One region of the Geodermatophilus sp. SYSU D00879 genome, then DNA from elsewhere that is predicted to be linked to it. Evidence: riboswitches for the same ligand, from Rfam matches in the RefSeq annotation. Region 1 holds a riboswitch; the other holds the start of a gene.
What was found. Region 1 has a riboswitch for S-adenosylmethionine ahead of ACI79B_RS21135 (bifunctional o-acetylhomoserine/o-acetylserine sulfhydrylase). Riboswitches for the same ligand answer to the same signal wherever they lie in the genome.

Region 1 (10,066 bases):
GCCGGAGACCACGGCACCCCCGACGACTCCCGAGCCGGGGCCGACGACGACCGAGCCGGAGCCCGAGCCGACGACGGAGCCCGAGGAGACGGCGCCGCCGTCCGCTCCCACCACCACCGCGCCGGCTCCCCCGACCCTGCCGACGACGACCACCCCGCGGACGCCGGAGCCCGCGACGGAGACGCCGACGACGCAGCAGCCCCCGTCCCCCGCCGAGGAACCCCCGCCGACGACGGGCAGCACCCCGACCACCTGACGCGGCGCGTGGACAGCACATGTGAACGGCCGTTAACGTCGTGGGCGCAGATCCCACACAGGAGGCACAACATGGCGGTGGCCGCGCCGGAGTCGTCGCGCGCCCGGCACGAGGACCTGGTCGCCGAGCTGCGCGAGCGGCTCGCCCGGCGGGCGCTCGGGGGCTCCGAGGCCGCCCGCGCCCGGCACGTCGAGCGCGGCAAGCTGCTCCCCCGCGACCGCGTCGCGCACCTGCTCGACCCCGGCAGCCCGTTCCTGGAGCTCTCGCCGCTGGCCGCCGAGGACATGTACGACGGCGACTCCCCCGGCGCCGGGATCATCACCGGCATCGGCCGCATCGCGGGCCGCCCGTGCGTCGTCGTCGCCAACGACGCCACCGTCAAGGGCGGCACCTACTACCCGGTGACGGTGAAGAAGCACCTGCGCGCGCAGGAGGTGGCGCTGCAGAACCGGCTGCCGTGCGTCTACCTCGTCGACTCCGGCGGGGCGTTCCTGCCGATGCAGGACGAGGTCTTCCCCGACCGCGAGCACTTCGGCCGGATCTTCTTCAACCAGGCCACGATGAGCGCCCGTGGCATCCCGCAGGTGGCCGCCGTCCTCGGCTCCTGCACCGCCGGCGGCGCGTACGTGCCGGCGATGGCCGACGAGTCGGTGATCGTCCGCGAGCAGGGCACGATCTTCCTGGGCGGGCCGCCGCTGGTGAAGGCCGCCACCGGCGAGGTGGTCAGCGCCGAGGACCTGGGCGGCGGCGACCTGCACAGCCGCGTCTCCGGCGTCACCGACCACCTGGCCGACGACGACGAGCACGCGCTGGAGATCGTCCGCGGCATCGTCTCCACGCTGGCCCCGCCCGCGCCGCCGGCCTGGGAGGTGGCCCCGCCGCGGGACGCCGTCCGCCCGCAGACCGACCTCTACGACCTGGTGCCGGTCGACCCCCGCACGCCCTACGACGTCCGCGACGTCATCACCACGCTGGTCGACGGCGGCGAGCACCAGGAGTTCAAGGCGCTCTACGGGCCCACCCTGGTGACCACCTTCGCCCGGCTGCACGGGCACCCGGTGGGCATCGTCGCCAACAACGGCGTGCTGTTCGGGGAGTCCGCGCTCAAGGGCGCGCACTTCGTCCAGCTGTGCGACCAGCGGCGCATCCCGCTGCTGTTCCTGCAGAACATCACCGGGTTCATGGTCGGCCGCGACTACGAGGCCGGCGGCATCGCCAAGCACGGCGCCAAGATGGTCACCGCCGTCGCCTGCGCCCGGGTGCCCAAGCTGACCGTCGTCATCGGCGGGTCCTACGGCGCCGGCAACTACTCGATGTGCGGCCGGGCCTACTCGCCCCGCTTCCTGTGGATGTGGCCCAACGCCCGCATCTCGGTGATGGGCGGCGAGCAGGCCGCCTCGGTGCTGGCCACCGTCCGCCGGGACGGGCTGGCCGCGCGCGGCACCGACTGGCCCGCCGAGGAGGAAGAGGCGTTCAAGGCGCCGATCCGCGGCCAGTACGAGGCCCAGGGCAACCCCTACTACTCGACGGCGCGGCTGTGGGACGACGGCGTCCTCGACCCCGCCGACACCCGCACCGTCCTCGGCCTGGCGCTGTCCGCGTGCGCGCAGGCCCCCCTCGACGACGTCGCCTACGGCGTCTTCCGGATGTGAGCAGCAGCGTGTTCGACACCGTCCTCGTCGCCAACCGGGGCGAGATCGCCGTCCGCGTCGTCCGGACCCTGCGCCGGCTGGGCATCCGCTCGGTCGCCGTCTACAGCGATGCTGACGCCGGCGCCCCGCACGTCCGCGCCGCCGACGTCGCCCACCGCCTGGGGCCGGCCCCGGCCGCGGAGAGCTACCTGTCGGTGGAGCGGGTCGTCGAGGCCTGCCTCGCCACCGGCGCGCAGGCCGTGCACCCCGGCTACGGCTTCCTCTCGGAGAACCCGGCCCTGGCCGCCGCGCTGGACGACGCCGGCGTCGTGTTCGTCGGCCCGCCGGCCGAGGCGATCCGGGTGATGGGCGACAAGATCACCGCCAAGAAGACGGTGGTCGCCTCGGGCGTGCCGGTCGTCCCCGGCATCGCCGAGCCCGGCCTCACCGACGACGACCTGGTGGCCGCCGCCCCCGGCATCGGGTTCCCCGTGCTGGTCAAGCCCTCGGCGGGCGGTGGCGGCAAGGGCATGCGGGTGGTCGAGGACGCCGCCGGCCTGCCCGCGGCCCTGGCGTCGGCCCGCCGCGAGGCCCGCGCGGCGTTCGGCGACGACACGCTGTTCCTCGAGCGGTTCGTGCAGCGGCCGCGGCACGTCGAGGTGCAGGTGCTCGCCGACGCGCACGGCGCGGTCGTCCACCTCGGCGAGCGCGAGTGCAGCCTGCAGCGGCGGCACCAGAAGGTGGTCGAGGAGGCGCCGTCGCCGCTGCTGGACGCCGCCACCCGCGAGCGGATCGGCGCGGCGGCCTGCGCCACCGCGCGCAGCGTCGGCTACACCGGCGCGGGCACCGTGGAGTTCATCGTCTCGGCCGACCGGCCCGACGAGTTCTTCTTCATGGAGATGAACACCCGGCTGCAGGTCGAGCACCCGGTCACCGAGCTGGTCACCGGCCTGGACCTGGTCGAGCAGCAGCTGCGGATGGCGGCCGGGGAGCCGCTCTCCTTCGCCCAGGACGACGTCGCGCTGACCGGCTGGGCGGTCGAGGCGCGGGTGTACGCCGAGGACCCGGCCCGCGGCTTCCTGCCCACCGGCGGGCGGGTGCTGGCGCTGGCGGAGCCCGCCGGCGCCCGCGTGGACTCGGGCATCGCCGCCGGCACCGTGGTCGGCTCGGACTACGACCCGATGCTCGCCAAGGTGGTCGCCGCGGGTCCCGACCGCGCCACCGCGCTGGCCGCGCTGGACCGGGCGCTCGCGGAGACCGCGGTGCTCGGCGTGACCACCAACGTCGGGTTCGTGCGGTCGCTGCTCGCCGAGCCCGCCGTCCGCGCCGGGGACCTGGACACCGCGCTGCTCGACCGGTTCGCCGCCGCATGGGAGCCGCCCGCCGTCCCCGACGACGCCGTCCTCGCCGCCGCCGCGCACGTGTGGCTGGCCGCCTGGGCCGCCGCCGACCCGGCCGACCCGTGGAGCGCGCCCACCGGTTTCCGCGCGGGCGCGCCCTCGGCGCCGTTCGTCGTCCGGCTGGAGGCCGGCGGGCGGCAGCGGGCGGTGACGCTCACCGGCACGCCCGCCGCCGCGCGCGCCGGCCTCGACGGCGCCGACGCCGGCCCGCTGAGCTGCGCGCCCGAGGACGGCGGCCTGGCGCTGGTCCGCGACGGCGTGCGGTCGCACTGCCGGGTGGCCGCGGACGGCGACGCGCTGTTCGTGCACGCCGGCGGCGCCGACTGGGCGCTGCGCCGGGCCCGGCGGCTGGTGCTGCGCCCGGACGCCGCCGCGCACGCCCCCGAGCTCACCAGCCCGATGCCCGGCACGGTGATCGCCACCCCGGCGTCCCACGGTCAGGAGGTCGGCGCGGGCGACCCGGTGGTCGTCGTCGAGGCGATGAAGATGGAGCACACGCTGCGCGCCCCGGCCGACGGCGTCGTCGACCTGCTCGTCGCCCCCGGCGACCGCGTCGCGCTCGACCAGGTGCTGGCCCGGTTGACCCCCGCCTGAGCCGCGGGGCGCAGGATGCCCGGCATGGTGCTGGGGCTGCGTCGACCGGTCGTGCAGGCGCCGATGGCCGGCGGGCCGTCGACGGTGGAGCTGGCCGCGGCGGTGTCCGAGGCCGGCGGTCTGGGCTTCCTCGCCGCCGGCTACCGGACGCCGGAGGCGGTGCGCGAGGAGGTCCGCGCCGTCCGGGCGCGGACCCGGGAGCGGTTCGGCGTCAACGTCTTCGTCCCCGGGCCGCCCGCCGACGAGGGCGCCCTGCGCCGCTACGCCGAGCGGCTCCGGCCCGAGGCGCGGCGGTGGGGCGTGGACCTCGGCGAGCCGCGCGCCGACGACGACGCGTGGGAGGCCAAGGTCACGGTCCTCGCCGAGGAGCGGGTGCCGGTGGTCTCGTTCACCTTCGGCCTGCCCCGGCCGGACATGGTCACCGCACTGCACGACGCCGGCGCCACCGTGCTGGTCACCGTCACCTCGCCGGAGGACGCCGTGGCCGCCCGCGACGCCGGCGCGGACGCGCTCGTGGTGCAGGGCGTCGAGGCCGGCGGCCACCGCGGCGGCCTCCGCGACGAGGACGGGGCCGGCGAGTACGGGCTGCTGCCGCTGCTGCGGCTGGTCGCCCGGGCGGTGGACCTGCCGATGGTCGCCGCCGGCGGGATCGTCGACGGCCCCGCGGTGGCCGCGGTGCTCGTCGCCGGGGCGGAGGCCGCGCAGCTGGGCACGGCGTTCCTGCTGTGCCCCGAGGCGGGGACCGGCGCCGCGCACCGGGCGGCGCTGGGCGGCGGCCGGCCGACGGCGCTCACCCGCGCGTTCAGCGGCCGGCGCGCCCGGGGGCTGGTCAACCGCTTCCTCGCCGAGCACACCGCCGCGGCCCCGGCCGCCTACCCGCAGGTCCACCACCTGACGACGCCGCTGCGCGCGGCCGCGCGGCAGGCCGGCGACCCGGAGGCGGTCAGCATGTGGGCCGGGCAGGCGTACGCGCTGGCCGAGGCGCTGCCCGCCGGCCAGCTCGTCGCCCGCCTCGCCGACGACGCCGCGGCCGCCCTCGCCTCCCCCCGCCCCGGCGCCTCCTGACCGGGCGCTAGGGTTCCGCGCAGGCTCACGAGAGGCAGCGACAAGTACCTGGCTGGCTGCCCGGCAACCTCTCCTCCGTCCGAGGTGCTCCCAGGGGAAGAGCCGGCCGCGCGGCGCCCGCCGCGCGGCAAGACGGAGCCCTCCGTGCGCCGCGGGGTCTCCGCGAGCGAGAGGAGACGGCGCCGTGCCCGACCAGCAGAGCTGGAGCTTCGAGACCCGGCAGATCCACGCCGGGACCAGCCCCGACCCCACCACCGGGGCCCGCGCCCTGCCGATCTACGCCACGACCAGCTACCAGTTCCGCGACGCCCAGCACGCCGCCGACCTGTTCGCGCTGGCCGAGATGGGCAACATCTACACGCGGATCATGAACCCGACGCAGGACGCGCTCGAGCAGCGCGTGGCCTCCCTCGAGGGCGGCGTCGCCGCGCTCGCGGTGGCCAGCGGCCAGGCCGCCGAGACCCTGGCGATCCTCAACGTCGCCGAGGCCGGCAGCCACGTCGTCGCCTCGGCGTCGCTGTACGGCGGCACGTACAACCTGCTGCACCACTCGCTGCCCAAGCTCGGCGTCGAGGTGTCCTTCGTCGAGGACCCCGACGACCCGGAGAACTGGCAGTCGCTGGTCCGCGAGAACACCAAGGCGTTCTACGGGGAGTCGATCGGCAACCCGAAGGGCGACGTCCTCGACATCTCCGCGGTGTCGGAGGTGGCGCACCGCAACGGCGTGCCGCTGATCGTCGACAACACCATCGCCACGCCGTTCCTCGTGCGCCCGCTCGAGCACGGCGCCGACGTCGTCGTCCACTCGGCCACCAAGTACCTGGGCGGCCACGGCACGGCGATCGCCGGGGTCATCGTCGACGGCGGCAACTTCGACTGGACGCGGGGCCGGTTCCCGGGCTTCACCACGCCGGACCCGACCTACCACGGCGTCGTCTACGCCGACCTCGGCGCGCCGGCCTACGCGCTCAAGGCCCGGGTGCAGCTGCTGCGCGACCTCGGCCCGGCGATCAGCCCGTTCAACGCCTGGCTGGTCGTGCAGGGCATCGAGACGCTGTCGCTGCGCATGGAGCGGCACGTGGCCAACGCCCAGCGGGTGGCCGAGTTCCTCGAGGCGCACGACGAGGTGGAGTCGGTGCACTACGCCGGCCTGCCGTCCTCGCCGTGGCACGCCGCCCAGCAGCGCTACGCCCCGCGCGGCGCCGGCGCGGTGCTGGCGTTCGAGATCCGCGGCGGCGTCGAGGCGGGCAAGCGCTTCGTCGAGGCGCTGGAGCTGCACAGCCACGTGGCCAACATCGGCGACGTCCGCAGCCTGGTCATCCACCCGGCGTCGACGACGCACTCGCAGCTGACGCCGGAGGAGCAGCGGACCACCGGCGTCACCCCCGGCCTGGTGCGCCTGGCCGCCGGCCTGGAGGGGATCGAGGACATCCTCGCCGACCTCGAGGCCGGGTTCCGCGCCGCGAAGGGCGCCTGACGTGGGCGGGGTGCGGGACCTCCCGGGGTCCCGCACCCCGCCGCGCACCGGCGGGTGGCGCGACGGCGACCCCGCCGGGGACCGGCTGTTCCTCGACCTGGACGGACCGGTCCGGCTCGAACGCGGCGGGGTGCTGCCCGGCGTCAGGGTGGCCTACGAGACCTGGGGCACGCTCGCCCCCGACGGCGGCAACGCGGTGCTGGTCGAGCACGCGCTCACCGGCGACAGCCACGTCACCGGCCCGGCCGGGCCCGGCCACCCGACGCCGGGCTGGTGGGCGTCGCTGGTCGGTCCGGGCGCGGCGCTGGACACCGACCGGTTCTTCGTCGTCTGCGCCAACGTGCTCGGCGGGTGCCAGGGGACGACCGGGCCGTCGTCGACCGCGCCCGACGGCCGGCCGTGGGGCGCGCGGTTCCCCGAGGTGACCGTCGGCGACCAGGTGCTGGTCGAGGCGGCGCTCGCGGACACGCTGGGCATCGACCGCTGGGCCGCCGTCGTCGGCGGGTCGATGGGCGGGATGCGGGCGCTGGAGTGGGCGGTCGCGCTGCCCGACCGGGTGGCCGGGCTGTTCTTCCTCGCCTCGGGCGCGGCGGCCACCGCCGACCAGATCGGCACCCAGACCACCCAGCAGGCCGCGATCCGCGCCGACCCGGTGGCCGGGCTCGGCGTCGCCCGGCGGATCGCGCACCTGACCTACCGCAGCGCGTTCGAGCTGGAGGAGCGGTTCGGCGCGGCCGTGCAGGACGACGGCCGGTTCGCCGTCGCCTCCTACCTCGACCACCACGCCGACAAGCTCACCCGCCGGTTCGACGCCGGCAGCTACCTGGTGCTCACCGAGGCGATGAACACCTGGGACGTCGGCCGCGGCCGGAGCGGGGTGGAGGCGGCGCTGGCCCGGGTGACCGCGCGGGCGGTGGTGGCCGGCGTCGACTCCGACCGGCTCTACCCGCTGGAGCTGCAGCAGCGGGTGGCCGACGCGCTCGGGGTGCCGCTGCGGGTGGTGTCCTCGCCGTACGGGCACGACGGCTTCCTCATCGAGGCCGGCCCCGTCGGCGCGCTCCTCCGCGAGCTGCTCGACGCCTGACCCGTCCCCCGGTCGAGATCGCGCGATCTCGTACGCTCCCCCGGCCCCGGGCGTGCGAGATCCCGCGATCTCGACAGACTGGGGCCGTGGACGACGACCTCGACGCCCTGCGGCTGACCTGCGACCGCGCCCTGACCGGGCACGGCGTGCAGCGCGCCGCCGACCTGCTGGCCACCGTCCCGCCGGACACCGCGCTGGACCGGTACGGCGCGGGCGGTGTCGTCGCGGAGCTGGAGGCGGAGGTCGCCCAGCTGCTGGACAAGCCGGCCGCCGTCTACCTACCCAGCGGGACAATGGCCCAGCAGGCGGTGCTGCGGGTGCACGCCGGGCGCAGCCGCCGGTCCACCGTCGTCGGGCACCCCGAGTGCCACCTGTTCCGGCACGAGGGCGGAGCGCTCGCCCGGCTGCACGGCCTGGTCGAGCGCCCGGTCGGCGACCGGCACCGCATGCTGCTGCGCGCCGACCTCGACGGCGTCGCCGAGGCGCCGGCCGCGCTGGTGGTGGAGCTGCCGCAGCGGGACCTGGGCGGGCCGCTGCCGCCGTGGGACGACGTCGTCGAGCAGGCCGCGTGGGCGCACGACGTGCACTCGGTGGCCCACCTCGACGGCGCCCGGCTGTGGGAGGCCGCCGCCGGGTACGGGATGTCCCCGGCCGACGTCGCGGCGCCGTTCGACACCGTCTACGTCAGCTTCTACAAGGGGATCGGCGCACTGGCCGGGTGCTGTGTGGCCGGGCCCGCGGACGTCGTCGCCGAGGTCCGGGAGTGGCGCGGGCGGATGGGCGGCACGCTGTTCGGCCTGTGGCCGGGCGCGGCCTCGGCGCTGACCTGCCTGCGCCGCCGGCTGCCGCTGTTCCCCGCCTACCTCGAGCGGGCGCGGGAGGTCGCCGACACCGTCCGCGGGCTGCCCGGCGTGCGGGTGGTGCCCGACCCGCCGCAGACGCCGATGCTGCACCTGCTGCTGTCGACCACGCCGGAGGCCTTCGGGGCCGCGGCCCGCGCGCTGGCGCAGGAGGGGCTGTGGACCTGGGTGCAGGCCGCGGTCACCGGCGACCCGGACGTGGTGCGCGTGGAGCTGCCCGTGGGCGACGCGACGCTGGCGCTGTCCCTGGACGAGGTCCGCGACGCCGTCGCCCGCCTCGCCGGCGCGGTCTGAGCCCGCCCTAGTCGGCGGCGTCGCCGGGGGTGTAGCCGGCCGGGGGCAGCGGACGGCGCACCACCGGCCGCACCTTCCGCGCCGCGTCCAGCCGCTCGGTGTAGCTGGCCGCGTTGAGCCGGATGTGCGTGAGGTCGTCGTCGGTGGTCGGCCGCAGCACCTTCGCCGGGACGCCGGCCACCAGCGAGCCCGGCGGCACGACGGTGCCCTGGGTGACGACGGCGCCCGCGGCCACGATGGACCCCGAGCCGATGTGCGCGCCGTTCATGACGATGCTGCCCATGCCGACCAGCACGTCGTCGTCGACGCGGGCGCCGTGCAGCACCACCCGGTGCCCGACGGTGACGCCGCGACCGAGGACCAGCGGGAAGCCGGGGTCGGAGTGCAGCGTGCTGCCGTCCTGGACGTTGGAGCCCTCGCCGATCTCGATGACCTCGTGATCGGCCCGGGCGACCGCGCCGTACCAGATGCTGGAGCGCGGCCCCATCGTGACCGCGCCGACCACCACCGCCGTCGGCGCGACGAAGGCCTCCTCGTCGATGGCCGGGGCGCCGAAGGGCAGTTCCGCGATGTAGTTGTCCGCCACGGCGTCCACCCCAGCACACCGGGAGCCCCCTCGGCGCGGGCAGGATCACCCCGTGCCCGCTTCCCTGCCACCGCTGCCCACCACGGTCGTCGGGAGCCTGCCCCAGCCCGGGTGGCTCATCGACCACGAGCGCCTGGCGCACCAGTTCCCGCCCCGGGTGCGCGCCCGGGAGCTGTGGCGGCCGGCGCCGGAGCTGCTCGAGGAGGCGCAGGACGACGCGACGCTGCTGGCGGTGCGCGCCCAGGAGGCGGCCGGCCTGGACCTGGTCGGCGACGGCGAGCAGCGGCGGGAGTCCTACTCCAACCACTTCGCCACCGCGCTCGACGGCGTCGACGTCGACACCCCCGGCACCGTGCTCAACCGCTCGGGTAAGCCGATCCCGGTGCCGCGGGTGGTCGGCGAGCTCCGCCGCCGCGGCCCGATCCAGGCCCGTGACGTGCGCTTCCTCCGTGCCGCCACCGACCGGCCGGTCAAGATCACGCTGCCCGGCCCGTTCACGATGGCCCAGCAGGCCGCCGACGAGCACTACGGCGACGACCGGGCGCTGGCGCTGGCCTACGCCGACGTCGTCCGCGAGGAGATCGCCGACCTGTTCGCCGCGGGCGCCGACGTCGTGCAGATCGACGAGCCGTGGCTGCAGGCCCGGCCGGAGGTGGCCCGCCGGTACGGCGCCGAGGCGGTGACCCGCGCGGTGGAGGGCGCGCCCGGCCCGGTGCACCTGCACCTGTGCTTCGGCTACGCGGCCATGGTGAGCGAGCGCCCGGAGGGCTACTCGTTCCTGCCCGAGCTGGCCGACACCCCGGTCGACACGGTGTCGGT
Region 2 (10,066 bases), on a different contig from region 1:
ACGACGTCGCTGCGCATGCTCATGGGCCTGATCCGGCCGAACTCCGGGCGGATCACCGTCTTCGGCCACGCGGTCGGCCCCGGCGCTCCGGTGCTGTCCCGGCTGGGCTCGTTCGTCGAGGGCACCGGCCTGCAGCCGCACCTGTCCGGCCGCGACAACCTGCGCCTGTACTGGGCCGCCACCGGCCGCCCGGCCGGGGACGCGCACATGGAGGAGGCGATCGCGGTCGCGGGCCTGGGCGCCGCCATCGACCGGCCGGTGCGCCGCTACAGCCAGGGCATGCGGCAGCGGGTGGCGATCGCCCAGGCCATGCTCGGCCTGCCCGACCTGCTGGTCCTCGACGAGCCGACCAACGGGCTGGACCCGCCGCAGATCCACGCCATGCGCGAGGTGCTGCGCGACTACGCCGCCACCGGCCGCACGGTCATCGTCTCCAGCCACCTGCTCAGCGAGATCGAGCAGACCTGCACCCACGTGGTGGTCATGGCGAAGGGGCAGAAGATCGCGCAGGGGACGGTCGAGGAGATCGTCGGCACCGGCGGCGCGGTGCTGGTCGGGCTCGCGGACGACGCCGACGCCGACCGCGCCGCCGCCGTCCTGTCCGGGCTGCCCGGGGTCGCCGTCGAGCGCACCGACGAGGGCCTGGTCGCCGACCTCGGCCCGGAGACCTCGCGGGCGACGGCGCTGCAGGCGCTCGTGGCCGCGGACGTCGCCGTCGACCAGTTCACGCCGCGCCGCCGCCTGGAGGACGCGTTCCTGGCACTCGTGGGGGAGTCGTGACCGCGACCGAGCACGTCCAGCCCACCGGCGCCGTCGCCGGCTACCGGCCCGAGCGGACGCTGCGGCTGTCGGTCGAGCTGCGCCGGCAGTTCAAGCGGCGCCGCACGATCGGCGTCTTCGCGGCGATGGTGGCGCTGCCACTGGTCCTCATCGCCGCGCTGCAGCTGGGGGCGAGCGAGGACGCCCAGACCAACAGCCGGATCAACCTGGTCGACGTCGCCACCGCCAGCGGGCTCAACTTCACGCTGTTCGTGCTGTTCGCGACGACGTCGTTCTTCCTCGTCGTGGTCTACGCCCTGTTCTTCGGCGACACGGTGGCCAGCGAGGCGCAGTGGGGCTCGCTGCGCTACACGCTGGCCACGCCGGTGCCCCGGATGCGCCTGCTCCGGCAGAAGTGGCTCGCGGCGCTGGTCCAGTCGGTGGGCGCGCTGCTCACCCTCGCCGTCGTCGCGGTGGTCGCCGGCGGTCTGGCGTTCGGGTTCGGCGAGATCCGGACGCCGGTCGGGGTGACCCTGTCGCAGGGCGAGGGGCTCCTCCGGCTGGCCGGGATGCTCGGCTACCTCGCCGTGCACCTGCTCGTCGTCGGCACGCTGGCGTTCTGGCTGTCCACGATCACCGACGCGCCGCTGGCCGCCGTCGGCGGGGCGGTGTTCACGACGGTCGTGTTCGCCATCCTCGACCAGGTCGAGCAGCTCGGGTCGATCCGCGACTGGTTCCCCACCGCGGAGGAGTTCGCCTGGACCGACCTGCTGCAGACGCCGGTCGACTCCTCGGACCTGTTCCGCGGCGTCGTCCAGTCGCTGGTCTACGCCGCGGTCTTCACGGCGCTGGGCTTCCGGCACTTCGCCCGGCGCGACGTGACTTCCTGACGCGCAGCGTCGTCGTGCCCGAGCGGGGCCCCGGACGTGGCCCCCTCCCGGGTCCCGCCCCGAGCCTGCGAGGGGTGGGGAGGAGGAGGTCCTTCCACCGGTGGGACCGCGGTGTCACAGGCTCGCCCGGACCGCCTCGGCCCAGCCGACGCCCATCGGCTCGGCGGTCACCGACACGTTGGGGACGGCGCCCAGCAGCCCGGCCATGCCCTCGACCTCCGCGCCGTTGGCGGTGATCCACAGCCGGCCGACTGCGGGCGCCATCTCCAGGTCGCTCGCGCTGTCGCCGATCGCCACGGCGTCCGCGGGGTCGACGCCGCGCCGCTCGAGGTCCCAGGCGATCGCCGCGCCCTTGGAGATGCCGCGCGGCATCAGGTGGTAGACCCGCGCCAGCTGGCCCTCCGGCGCCAGCCGCAGCCGCGCGGAGGCGGGGATGGCGCCGTTGTCCTTGAGCGTCAGCCAGCCGAGGCCGCGCTCGGCCAGCCACGCGTCGACGGCGAGCGGGTCGACGAACCCGCGCAGCAGCGCGTCGCCGTCGTGCGTGGTGTGCCAGGGCGCGTGCCACTCCAGCCGGCCGGGGTGGGCGGCGCAGAGCGCCTCGACGACGCCGAGCTCGGCCATCACGTCCATCGGCGTGCGGCCGGCGTACTCGGCGGGCAGCTCGCCGGTCAGCTCGTGCCGCTCCCGGCCGCCCTTCCACGTCACCAGCGAGCCCAGCTCGGCGATCGCGCCGTCGGCGGCGAAGATCCGCCCCGCCTCGGTGACCTGGTCGGCGGTGCGCCCGCTGACGATCACCAGCGCGACCCCGGCGGTGTGCAGCTCCAGCAGGGCGGTGGCCGGCTCGGCGGTGGGGGAGCCGTCGGCGGCGTGCCAGAACGACCCCCGCGGTCCGACCATCGTGCCGTCGAGGTCGGTGTAGACGATGCGCGCAGCCACGGCGCCCAGCATGGCCGGGGCCGGGGGCGGTCCCGGCAGCCGGGTAGAGTCGGGCCCGTTCCACTCATCCAGAGGGGCAGAGGGACACGGCCCGGTGAAGCCCCGGCAACCGCGCTCGCGCGAGCGGCGAGAGGTGCCAATTCCGTCCCGCGCGGCTCGACGGCCCGACGCGGGGAAGATGAGGAGGTAGTCGTCGCATGACCCTGACCGCTCCCGGTTCTCTCCAGGCCGACTCCGCCGCCGGCGGCCCGGTCCCGCCCAGCCCCGCCCGTGGCCTCGTCTGTCGCAACTGCGGCGCCACGTTCGGCCTCATCGCCGAGCACGCCTGCGCCCAGTGCTTCGGCCCGCTCGAGGTCGACTACGACCCCGAGCTCATGCGGCAGGTCACCCGCGAGCAGATCGAGGCCGGCCCGCAGAACATCTGGCGCTACGCCGCGCTGCTGCCGGTGGGCCAGGACCCGGCCGACCGCGTCTCTCTCGACCCGGGCATGACCCCGCTGGTCCGCGCCGACCGGCTCGCCGCCGAGCTCGGCATCACCGGCGGGCTGTGGGTCAAGGACGACTCGGCCAACCCCACCCACTCGTTCAAGGACCGCGTGGTCAGCCTCGCCGCCACCGCCGCGAAGGGGCTGGGCTACCGCAAGATCGCCGCGGCCTCGACCGGCAACCTGGCCAACTCGGTGGCCGCGCACGCCGCCCGCGCCGGCCTGCCGTCGTTCGTGTTCATCCCGTCCGACCTGGAGCCGGGCAAGGTCGTGCAGTCGGCGGTCTACGGCCAGACGCTGGTCGCCGTCGACGGCTCCTACGACGACGTCAACCGGCTGACCAGCGAGCTCGCCGAGACCGACGAGTTCGAGGACACCGCCTTCGTCAACCAGAACGTGCGGCCCTACTACGCCGAGGGCTCCAAGACGATGGGCTACGAGATCGCCGAGCAGCTCGGCTGGCGGATCCCGGCCCAGGTGGTCATCCCCATGGCCTCGGGCTCGCTGCTCACCAAGGTGGACAAGGCCTGGCGGGAGCTGGTCAGGGCCGGGATCGTCGCGGACACCGAGTGGCGGGTCTTCGGCGCCCAGTCCGCCGGCTGCGACCCGATCGCCACCGCCTTCGACAACGGCTGGGACGTCGTCAAGCCGGTCAAGCCCACCGGCATCGCCAAGTCGCTGAACATCGGCAACCCCGCCGACGGCCCGTACGCGCTCGACGCGATCCGGCGCACCGGCGGCGCCGTCGGCCGGGTCGGCGACGAGCAGATCGTCCAGGGCATCCGCGACCTCGCCCGCACCACCGGCGTCTTCGCCGAGACCGCCGGCGGCGTGACCGTCGCGGTGCTGCGCCAGCTGGTCGAGGACGGGCGGCTGGACCCGAGCCGGGAGACCGTCGTCCTCAACACCGGCGAGGGCCTCAAGACCCTCGACCCGCTGCTGCCGGTGGTCGGCCCGACCCACCGCGTGGAGCCGTCGCTGCGGTCGGTCCGGTCCGCGGGGCTCATCGGCTGAGCCCCCGGCGGGGGGCGTAGGCTCGCCGACGTCGATCCGGCGGGTGACATCCCGCCCGATCGTCCCCGAGTCGTGTGTCCAGGATCTCCCCACGGCGGCGTGCCTGTTGTACCGTCTCGCGCGGTCGTCAGTTCCACGCACGTGTCCGACGGGCGGAAGAGCTGTACCCCGGTCCCCGGATCACGGGGACCGTCCGCACGCACCAACGTGGGAGCACACGTGGCACAGGGCACCGTGAAGTGGTTCAACGCCGAGAAGGGCTTCGGCTTCATCGCCGTCGACGGCGGCCAGGACGTCTTCGTCCACTACTCGGCCATCCAGATGGACGGCTACAAGAGCCTCGACGAGGGTCAGCGGGTGACCTTCGAGGTCGTCCAGGGCGAGAAGGGCCCCCAGGCCGACGGCGTCCGCGTCGCCTGAGCCCCCTCCGTACCCCCGTGCTGCTGCCCGGTTCCCTCCGCGGGAGCCGGGCCGCAGCCGTTCCCGGGCCGGCGCCGGTGAGCTGGGCGCCGTCGCTGCTGGCCGCCCACGCCGCGGTCCTCGTCCTGCTGGCGGCGGTCTCCGGGGTCCTCCACGTCGCCGGGGTGCGCAGCGGCGGCCAGGACGACGCCGGCCGCTGGACCGGCCCGTCGCCCGCGGTCCCCGTGGCGACCTGGGTGCTCGCGCTGCTCGTCGTCGTGGTGGTGGCGCGCACCGTCGGGCCGCGGCGGCCCGGCCGGCTCGTGTACTGGCTGGCGGGCACCGCGTGCTGGGCGGTCCTGCCGTGGGCCTGGCTGGCGACCGGGCTGTCGGCCTCGCACCCCGAGAGCGGCTGGGCGTGGGTGACCGTGATCGGGTTCTCCGGCTACGGCTGGGTCTGGCTGGTTCCCCTGCTGCTGTTCGGCGCGGCGTACACCGCCGTGCTGGCGCGCCTGACCGACTGACCCGCCCGGGAACAGGCGCCGCCCACCCCCCGTTCTTGCACTCGGCAGGGGCGAGTGCCAGACTTCCGGTTGGCACTCGACAGTGCCGAGTGCCAATCAGGTCGGAACGGTGAGGCACAGGAGCGCGGGCCACATGGGAGCCCGCCGCGCCGGTGTCGTCCGTCGCGGGCGCCGGTCCCGGCCGTGCAGCGATCCATGCATGGAGGACATCACCACATGGCCAAGATGATCGCCTTCGAGGAAGAGGCGCGCCGCGGCCTCGAGCGGGGCATGAACACCCTCGCCGACGCCGTCAAGGTGACGCTCGGCCCCAAGGGCCGCAACGTCGTCCTCGAGAAGAAGTGGGGCGCTCCCACCATCACCAACGACGGTGTGAGCATCGCCAAGGAGATCGAGCTCGAGGACCCCTGGGAGAAGATCGGCGCCGAGCTGGTCAAGGAGGTCGCGAAGAAGACCGACGACGTCGCGGGTGACGGCACCACCACCGCCACCGTGCTGGCCCAGGCTCTCGTCCGCGAGGGTCTGCGCAACGTCGCCGCCGGCGCCAACCCGATGGCCCTGAAGAAGGGCATCGAGAAGGCCGTCGCCTCGGTCACCGAGTACCTCCTCTCGACCGCCAAGGACGTCGAGACCAAGGAGCAGATCGCCGCCACCGCGTCGATCTCCGCCGCCGACCCGGCCATCGGCGAGCTCATCGCCGAGGCGATGGACAAGGTCGGCAAGGAAGGCGTCATCACCGTCGAGGAGAGCAACACCTTCGGCCTCGAGCTCGAGCTCACCGAGGGCATGCGCTTCGACAAGGGCTACATCTCGCCCTACTTCGTCACCGACGCCGAGCGCATGGAGGCCGTCCTCGACGACCCGTACGTGCTCGTCGTCAACTCGAAGATCAGCTCGGTGAAGGACCTGCTCCCGCTGCTGGAGAAGGTCATGCAGTCGGGCAAGCCGCTGGCCATCATCGCCGAGGACGTCGAGGGCGAGGCCCTCGCGACCCTGGTCGTGAACAAGATCCGCGGCACCTTCAAGTCGCTGGCCGTCAAGGCCCCCGGCTTCGGTGACCGCCGCAAGGCCATGCTGACCGACATCGCCATCCTCACCGGTGGCCAGGTCATCAGCGAGGAGGTCGGCCTCAAGCTCGACACCGCCGACGTCTCCCTGCTGGGCCGCGCCCGCAAGGTCGTCGTCACCAAGGACGAGACGACGATCGTCGAGGGCGCCGGCGACAGCGACCAGATCGCCGGCCGGGTGAACCAGATCCGCGCCGAGATCGAGAAGTCGGACTCCGACTACGACCGCGAGAAGCTGCAGGAGCGCCTGGCCAAGCTGGCCGGTGGCGTCGCCGTCATCAAGGCCGGCGCCGCGACCGAGGTCGAGCTCAAGGAGCGCAAGCACCGCATCGAGGACGCGGTGCGCAACGCCAAGGCCGCCGTCGAGGAGGGCATCGTCGCCGGTGGTGGCGTCGCCCTGGCGCAGGCCACCGCCGTCGCGTTCGAGAAGCTCGACCTCGAGGGTGACGAGGCGACCGGTGCCAACATCGTGCGCGTCGCGCTCGAGGCGCCGCTGAAGCAGATCGCCGTCAACGCCGGCCTCGAGGGCGGCGTCGTGGCGGAGAAGGTGCGCAACTCCGAGGTGGGCCACGGCCTCAACGCCGCCACCGGCGAGTACGTGGACCTGGTCGCGGCCGGCATCATCGACCCGGCCAAGGTCACCCGCTCGGCGCTGCAGAACGCCGCCTCCATCGCGGCGCTCTTCCTCACCACCGAGGCCGTCATCGCCGACAAGCCGGAGAAGGCCGCCCCGGCCATGCCCGGTGGCGACGGCGGCATGGGCGGCATGGACTTCTGAGTCCCGCCCTCCCGTAACACCGGCAACGCCCGGCAGGGGCGGTCCCGCTTCGCGCGGGGCCGCCCCTGTCGGCGTTCGGGGGCCGAGAACACCTCGGGTGGGGCGGGCCCTCAGTCCTGCGGCAGCGGGAAGCAGCAGAACTCGTTGCCCTCGGGGTCGCCGAGGACGTCCCAGCCGATCTCGCCGGCGTCCTCGTCGGGCTCGTGGCCCGGCCGGGCGTCCGAGGCGCGCACCACCGTGGCGCCGGCGGCCTGCAGCGCCGCGGAGTCGCCGACGACGTCGAGGTGCACGCGGTTCTCGACCACCTTCTCCTCGGGCACCGGGTCGAGCCAGATCAGCGGCCCGGCGCCGGTGGGGTCCTCGATCGGCACGGGCCGGTCCCGCTCGCGCGGCGTGCCGTCGGGCAGGGTGTCGCGGCGGACGCAGCCCAGCGCGGCGCACCACCAGTCGGCCAGGGCCTGGTGGTCGCGGGCGTCGACGCAGAGGTCCTCGAAGCGGGCGGGCGCGTCGGCCGTGGGCGCGCAGGGTAGGCCGACGTCGTGGCCGTGGTGATCGGGACCTCGGGGTGGCAGTACCGCGACTGGCGCGGCCGCTTCTACCCGCAGCGCCTGCCGCAGCGGCTGTGGCTGGAGCACCACGCCCGGCACTTCGCCACCGTGGAGAGCAACGCCGCGTTCTACCGGCTGCCCGAGCGGGACACCTTCGCCGCCTGGCGCGAGCGCACGCCGCCCGACTACCGCTGGGCGGTCAAGGCCAGCCGTTTCCTCACCCACGTCCGGCGGCTGCGCGAGCCCGAGGAGCCGGTGGCCCGGCTGGTGGAGCACGCCGCAGGCCTCGGCGACCGCCTCGACGTCGTCCTGCTGCAGCTGCCGCCCACGCTGAAGGCGGACGCCGGGCTGCTGCGCGACTGCCTGGCCTGTTTCCCGCCGGGCATCCGCGTCGCCGTCGAGCCCCGGCACGACAGCTGGTGGACCGACGAGGTCCGGGCACTGCTCGAGCGCTACGGCGCGGCGCTGTGCTGGGCCGACCGCGCCGAGCGGCCGGTGACGCCGCTGTGGCGCACCACCGGCTGGGGCTACCTGCGGCTGCACACCGGCGCCGAGGGCTGGGCCTACCCGCCGGCGGTGCTCGAGGAGTGGGCGCAGCGCCTGGCGGAGACGTACGCCGACGACGAGGACGTGTTCGTCTACATGAACAACGACCCGGGCGGCGCCGCCGTCGTCGACGCGGTCACCCTGGCCGGCGCCGTCCGCCGGGCCGGCCGCACGCCCACCCGGGTGCCGACGCCGGAGGAGGCGACCGGCGCGGCCTGGGCCGCCGCCTGATCAGCCGAGGACGTGCGGGTCCTCGCGGTGCCGCACGCCGAGCTGCTCGGCGGCGCGGCCCAGGATCTCCTGCACGGCGAGGGTGTCGGCCAGCGGCATGACCGCGGACTCCGTCCGCCCCTCCTGCAGGCAGCGGGTGACCTCGGCGAGCTCGTGCGAGTACCCGACCCCCTCCGCGGGGCGGGTGATCTCCTCGGGCTCGGCGCCGGTGCGGTGCAGCACGATCGTGGCCGGGTGGTGGAAGCGGGGGAGGACGTCGATCCAGCCGCCGGTGCCGAACACCCGCGCCTGCCCCGGCGTCGGGTAGCGCAGCGAGGTGGTCAGCGTGGCCGAGCGGCCGTCCTCCCAGCCGAGCAGCAGCGCCGCCTCGGCGTCGGCGCCGGTGGGGTAGGTGGACCCGGCCGCGGTGACGGTGTCGGGGGTGCCCAGCAGCATCTGGGCGAAGGAGACGACGTAGACGCCGAGGTCGAGCAGCGCGCCGCCGCCGAGCTCGAGGGCGAACAGCCGGTCGGCGGGGTCGTAGGCGCGGTCGACGCCGAGGTCGGCCTGCACCGAGCGCACCTCGCCGATGGCGCCGTCGGCGATGAGCTCCCGCATGCGGACGACGGCCGGCTGGAAGCGCGTCCACATCGCCTCCATGACGAAGACGCCGGCCTCGCGGGCCGCCGTCACCACCTCCTGCGCGCCGGCGGTCGTGGCGGTGAACGCCTTCTCCACCAGCAGCGCCTTGCCGGCCTCGACGGCGGCGAGCGCGATCGCGTGGTGCTGCGGGTGCGGCGTGGCGACGTAGAGGACGTCCACGTCGGGGTCGGCGAGGAGCTCGGCGTAGGAGCCGTACGCGCGCTCCAGCCCGTGCTGCTGCGCGAACGCCCGCGCCCGGTCGGCCGAGCGGGACGCCACGGCCACCGGCCGCGCCCCGTCCACGTGCGCGAAGTCGCCCATCACGCTCTGCGCGATGCGCCCCGGCCCGACGATGCCCCAGCGGATCTGCTCGCTCACGGCGACGACGCTAGTCGCCGGGCAGACTGCACCCCGTGGCCGTGCTGATCGACAGTCCCGTCTGGCCGTGGCGCGGCCGCCGCTGGTCGCACCTGGTCAGCGACGTGTCGCACGACGAGCTGCACGCCTTCGTCGCCGCCGAGCTCGGCATCCCGCGCCGGGCGTTCCAGGGCGACCACTACGACGTCCCGGAGGACCTCTACGACATCGCGGTGGCCGCCGGCGCCGAGCCGGTCGGCGCCCGCGAGCTGCTCGCCCGGCTGACGGCCGCGGGGCTGCGGGTCAGGAAGCGCGACCGCGCAGCAGGGTGAGCTCGGCGGCCAGGTTGGCCCGCGCCCGCGGCTCCCACCCCCGGGTCGCCGGCAGCCGGTAGAGCGCCGGCAGCGCGAGCAGGGACTCCAGGACGGCGATCCGCCCGGCGGTGAACACCTCGTCGGGCAGGTGCCCGTACTCCTCGCGGACGGCCGACGCGTAGGCGGCGTACGCCTCGGGCGGCCCGGCGAGGACGGCGAGGTCGGCGTCGCAGAGGACGGCGCCGTTCGCGTCGCCGTCGGCCGCGTCGTGGCCGGCGGTCAGCAGCACCAGCCGGACCACCTCGTCCAGCCGCGCCGCCGGCACCAGGCCGGTCAGGCCCGCCCGCGCCCGCTCCGCGCTGGCCCGTTCGTTGTCGTCACGGCGGGGGTCGTAGACGACGTCGTGGTACCAGGCGGCCAGCGCGACGGCGGCCGGGTCGTCCGCGGCCGCGCCCAGCCCGCCGACCAGCCCGAGGACGGCGGCCAGGTGGTGCAGGTCGTGGTAGCGGCGGTGCGGCTCGCTCCACGCGGCGACGACGGCGGCCCACTCCGTGCGTGCGGTGGGGGAGTCGCCGGTCAGCGCGGCGAACTCCTCGA

Region 2: it holds a riboswitch for S-adenosylmethionine, as region 1 does, so the genes downstream of both, thrC (threonine synthase) here and ACI79B_RS21135 (bifunctional o-acetylhomoserine/o-acetylserine sulfhydrylase) in region 1, are expected to answer to the same signal.

Annotation. Positions count from the first base shown of each region.
Region 1 covers NZ_JBJGZF010000023.1:19,575-29,640, reverse strand. The annotation lists gene ACI79B_RS21155 (hypothetical protein) at 1-256, shown strand, start outside; gene ACI79B_RS21150 (carboxyl transferase domain-containing protein) at 328-1,908, shown strand; gene ACI79B_RS21145 (acetyl/propionyl/methylcrotonyl-CoA carboxylase subunit alpha) at 1,917-3,881, shown strand; gene ACI79B_RS21140 (NAD(P)H-dependent flavin oxidoreductase) at 3,906-4,946, shown strand; SAM riboswitch class IV at 4,970-5,086, shown strand; gene ACI79B_RS21135 (bifunctional o-acetylhomoserine/o-acetylserine sulfhydrylase) at 5,131-6,423, shown strand; gene metX (homoserine O-acetyltransferase MetX) at 6,434-7,507, shown strand; gene ACI79B_RS21125 (threonine aldolase family protein) at 7,594-8,661, shown strand; gene ACI79B_RS21120 (gamma carbonic anhydrase family protein) at 8,669-9,247, opposite strand; gene ACI79B_RS21115 (uroporphyrinogen decarboxylase family protein) at 9,300-10,066, shown strand, end outside.
Region 2 covers NZ_JBJGZF010000001.1:583,199-593,264, reverse strand. The annotation lists gene ACI79B_RS03020 (alpha/beta fold hydrolase) at 1-780, shown strand, start outside; gene ACI79B_RS03015 (ABC transporter permease) at 777-1,649, shown strand; gene ACI79B_RS03010 (HAD family hydrolase) at 1,764-2,585, opposite strand; SAM riboswitch class I at 2,647-2,770, shown strand; gene thrC (threonine synthase) at 2,783-4,084, shown strand; gene ACI79B_RS03000 (cold-shock protein) at 4,304-4,504, shown strand; gene ACI79B_RS02995 (hypothetical protein) at 4,582-5,007, shown strand; gene groL (chaperonin GroEL) at 5,224-6,852, shown strand; gene ACI79B_RS02985 (VOC family protein) at 6,963-7,487, opposite strand; gene ACI79B_RS02980 (DUF72 domain-containing protein) at 7,392-8,177, shown strand; gene ACI79B_RS02975 (Gfo/Idh/MocA family protein) at 8,178-9,176, opposite strand; gene ACI79B_RS02970 (DUF4031 domain-containing protein) at 9,212-9,487, shown strand; gene ACI79B_RS02965 (HD domain-containing protein) at 9,459-10,066, opposite strand, start outside.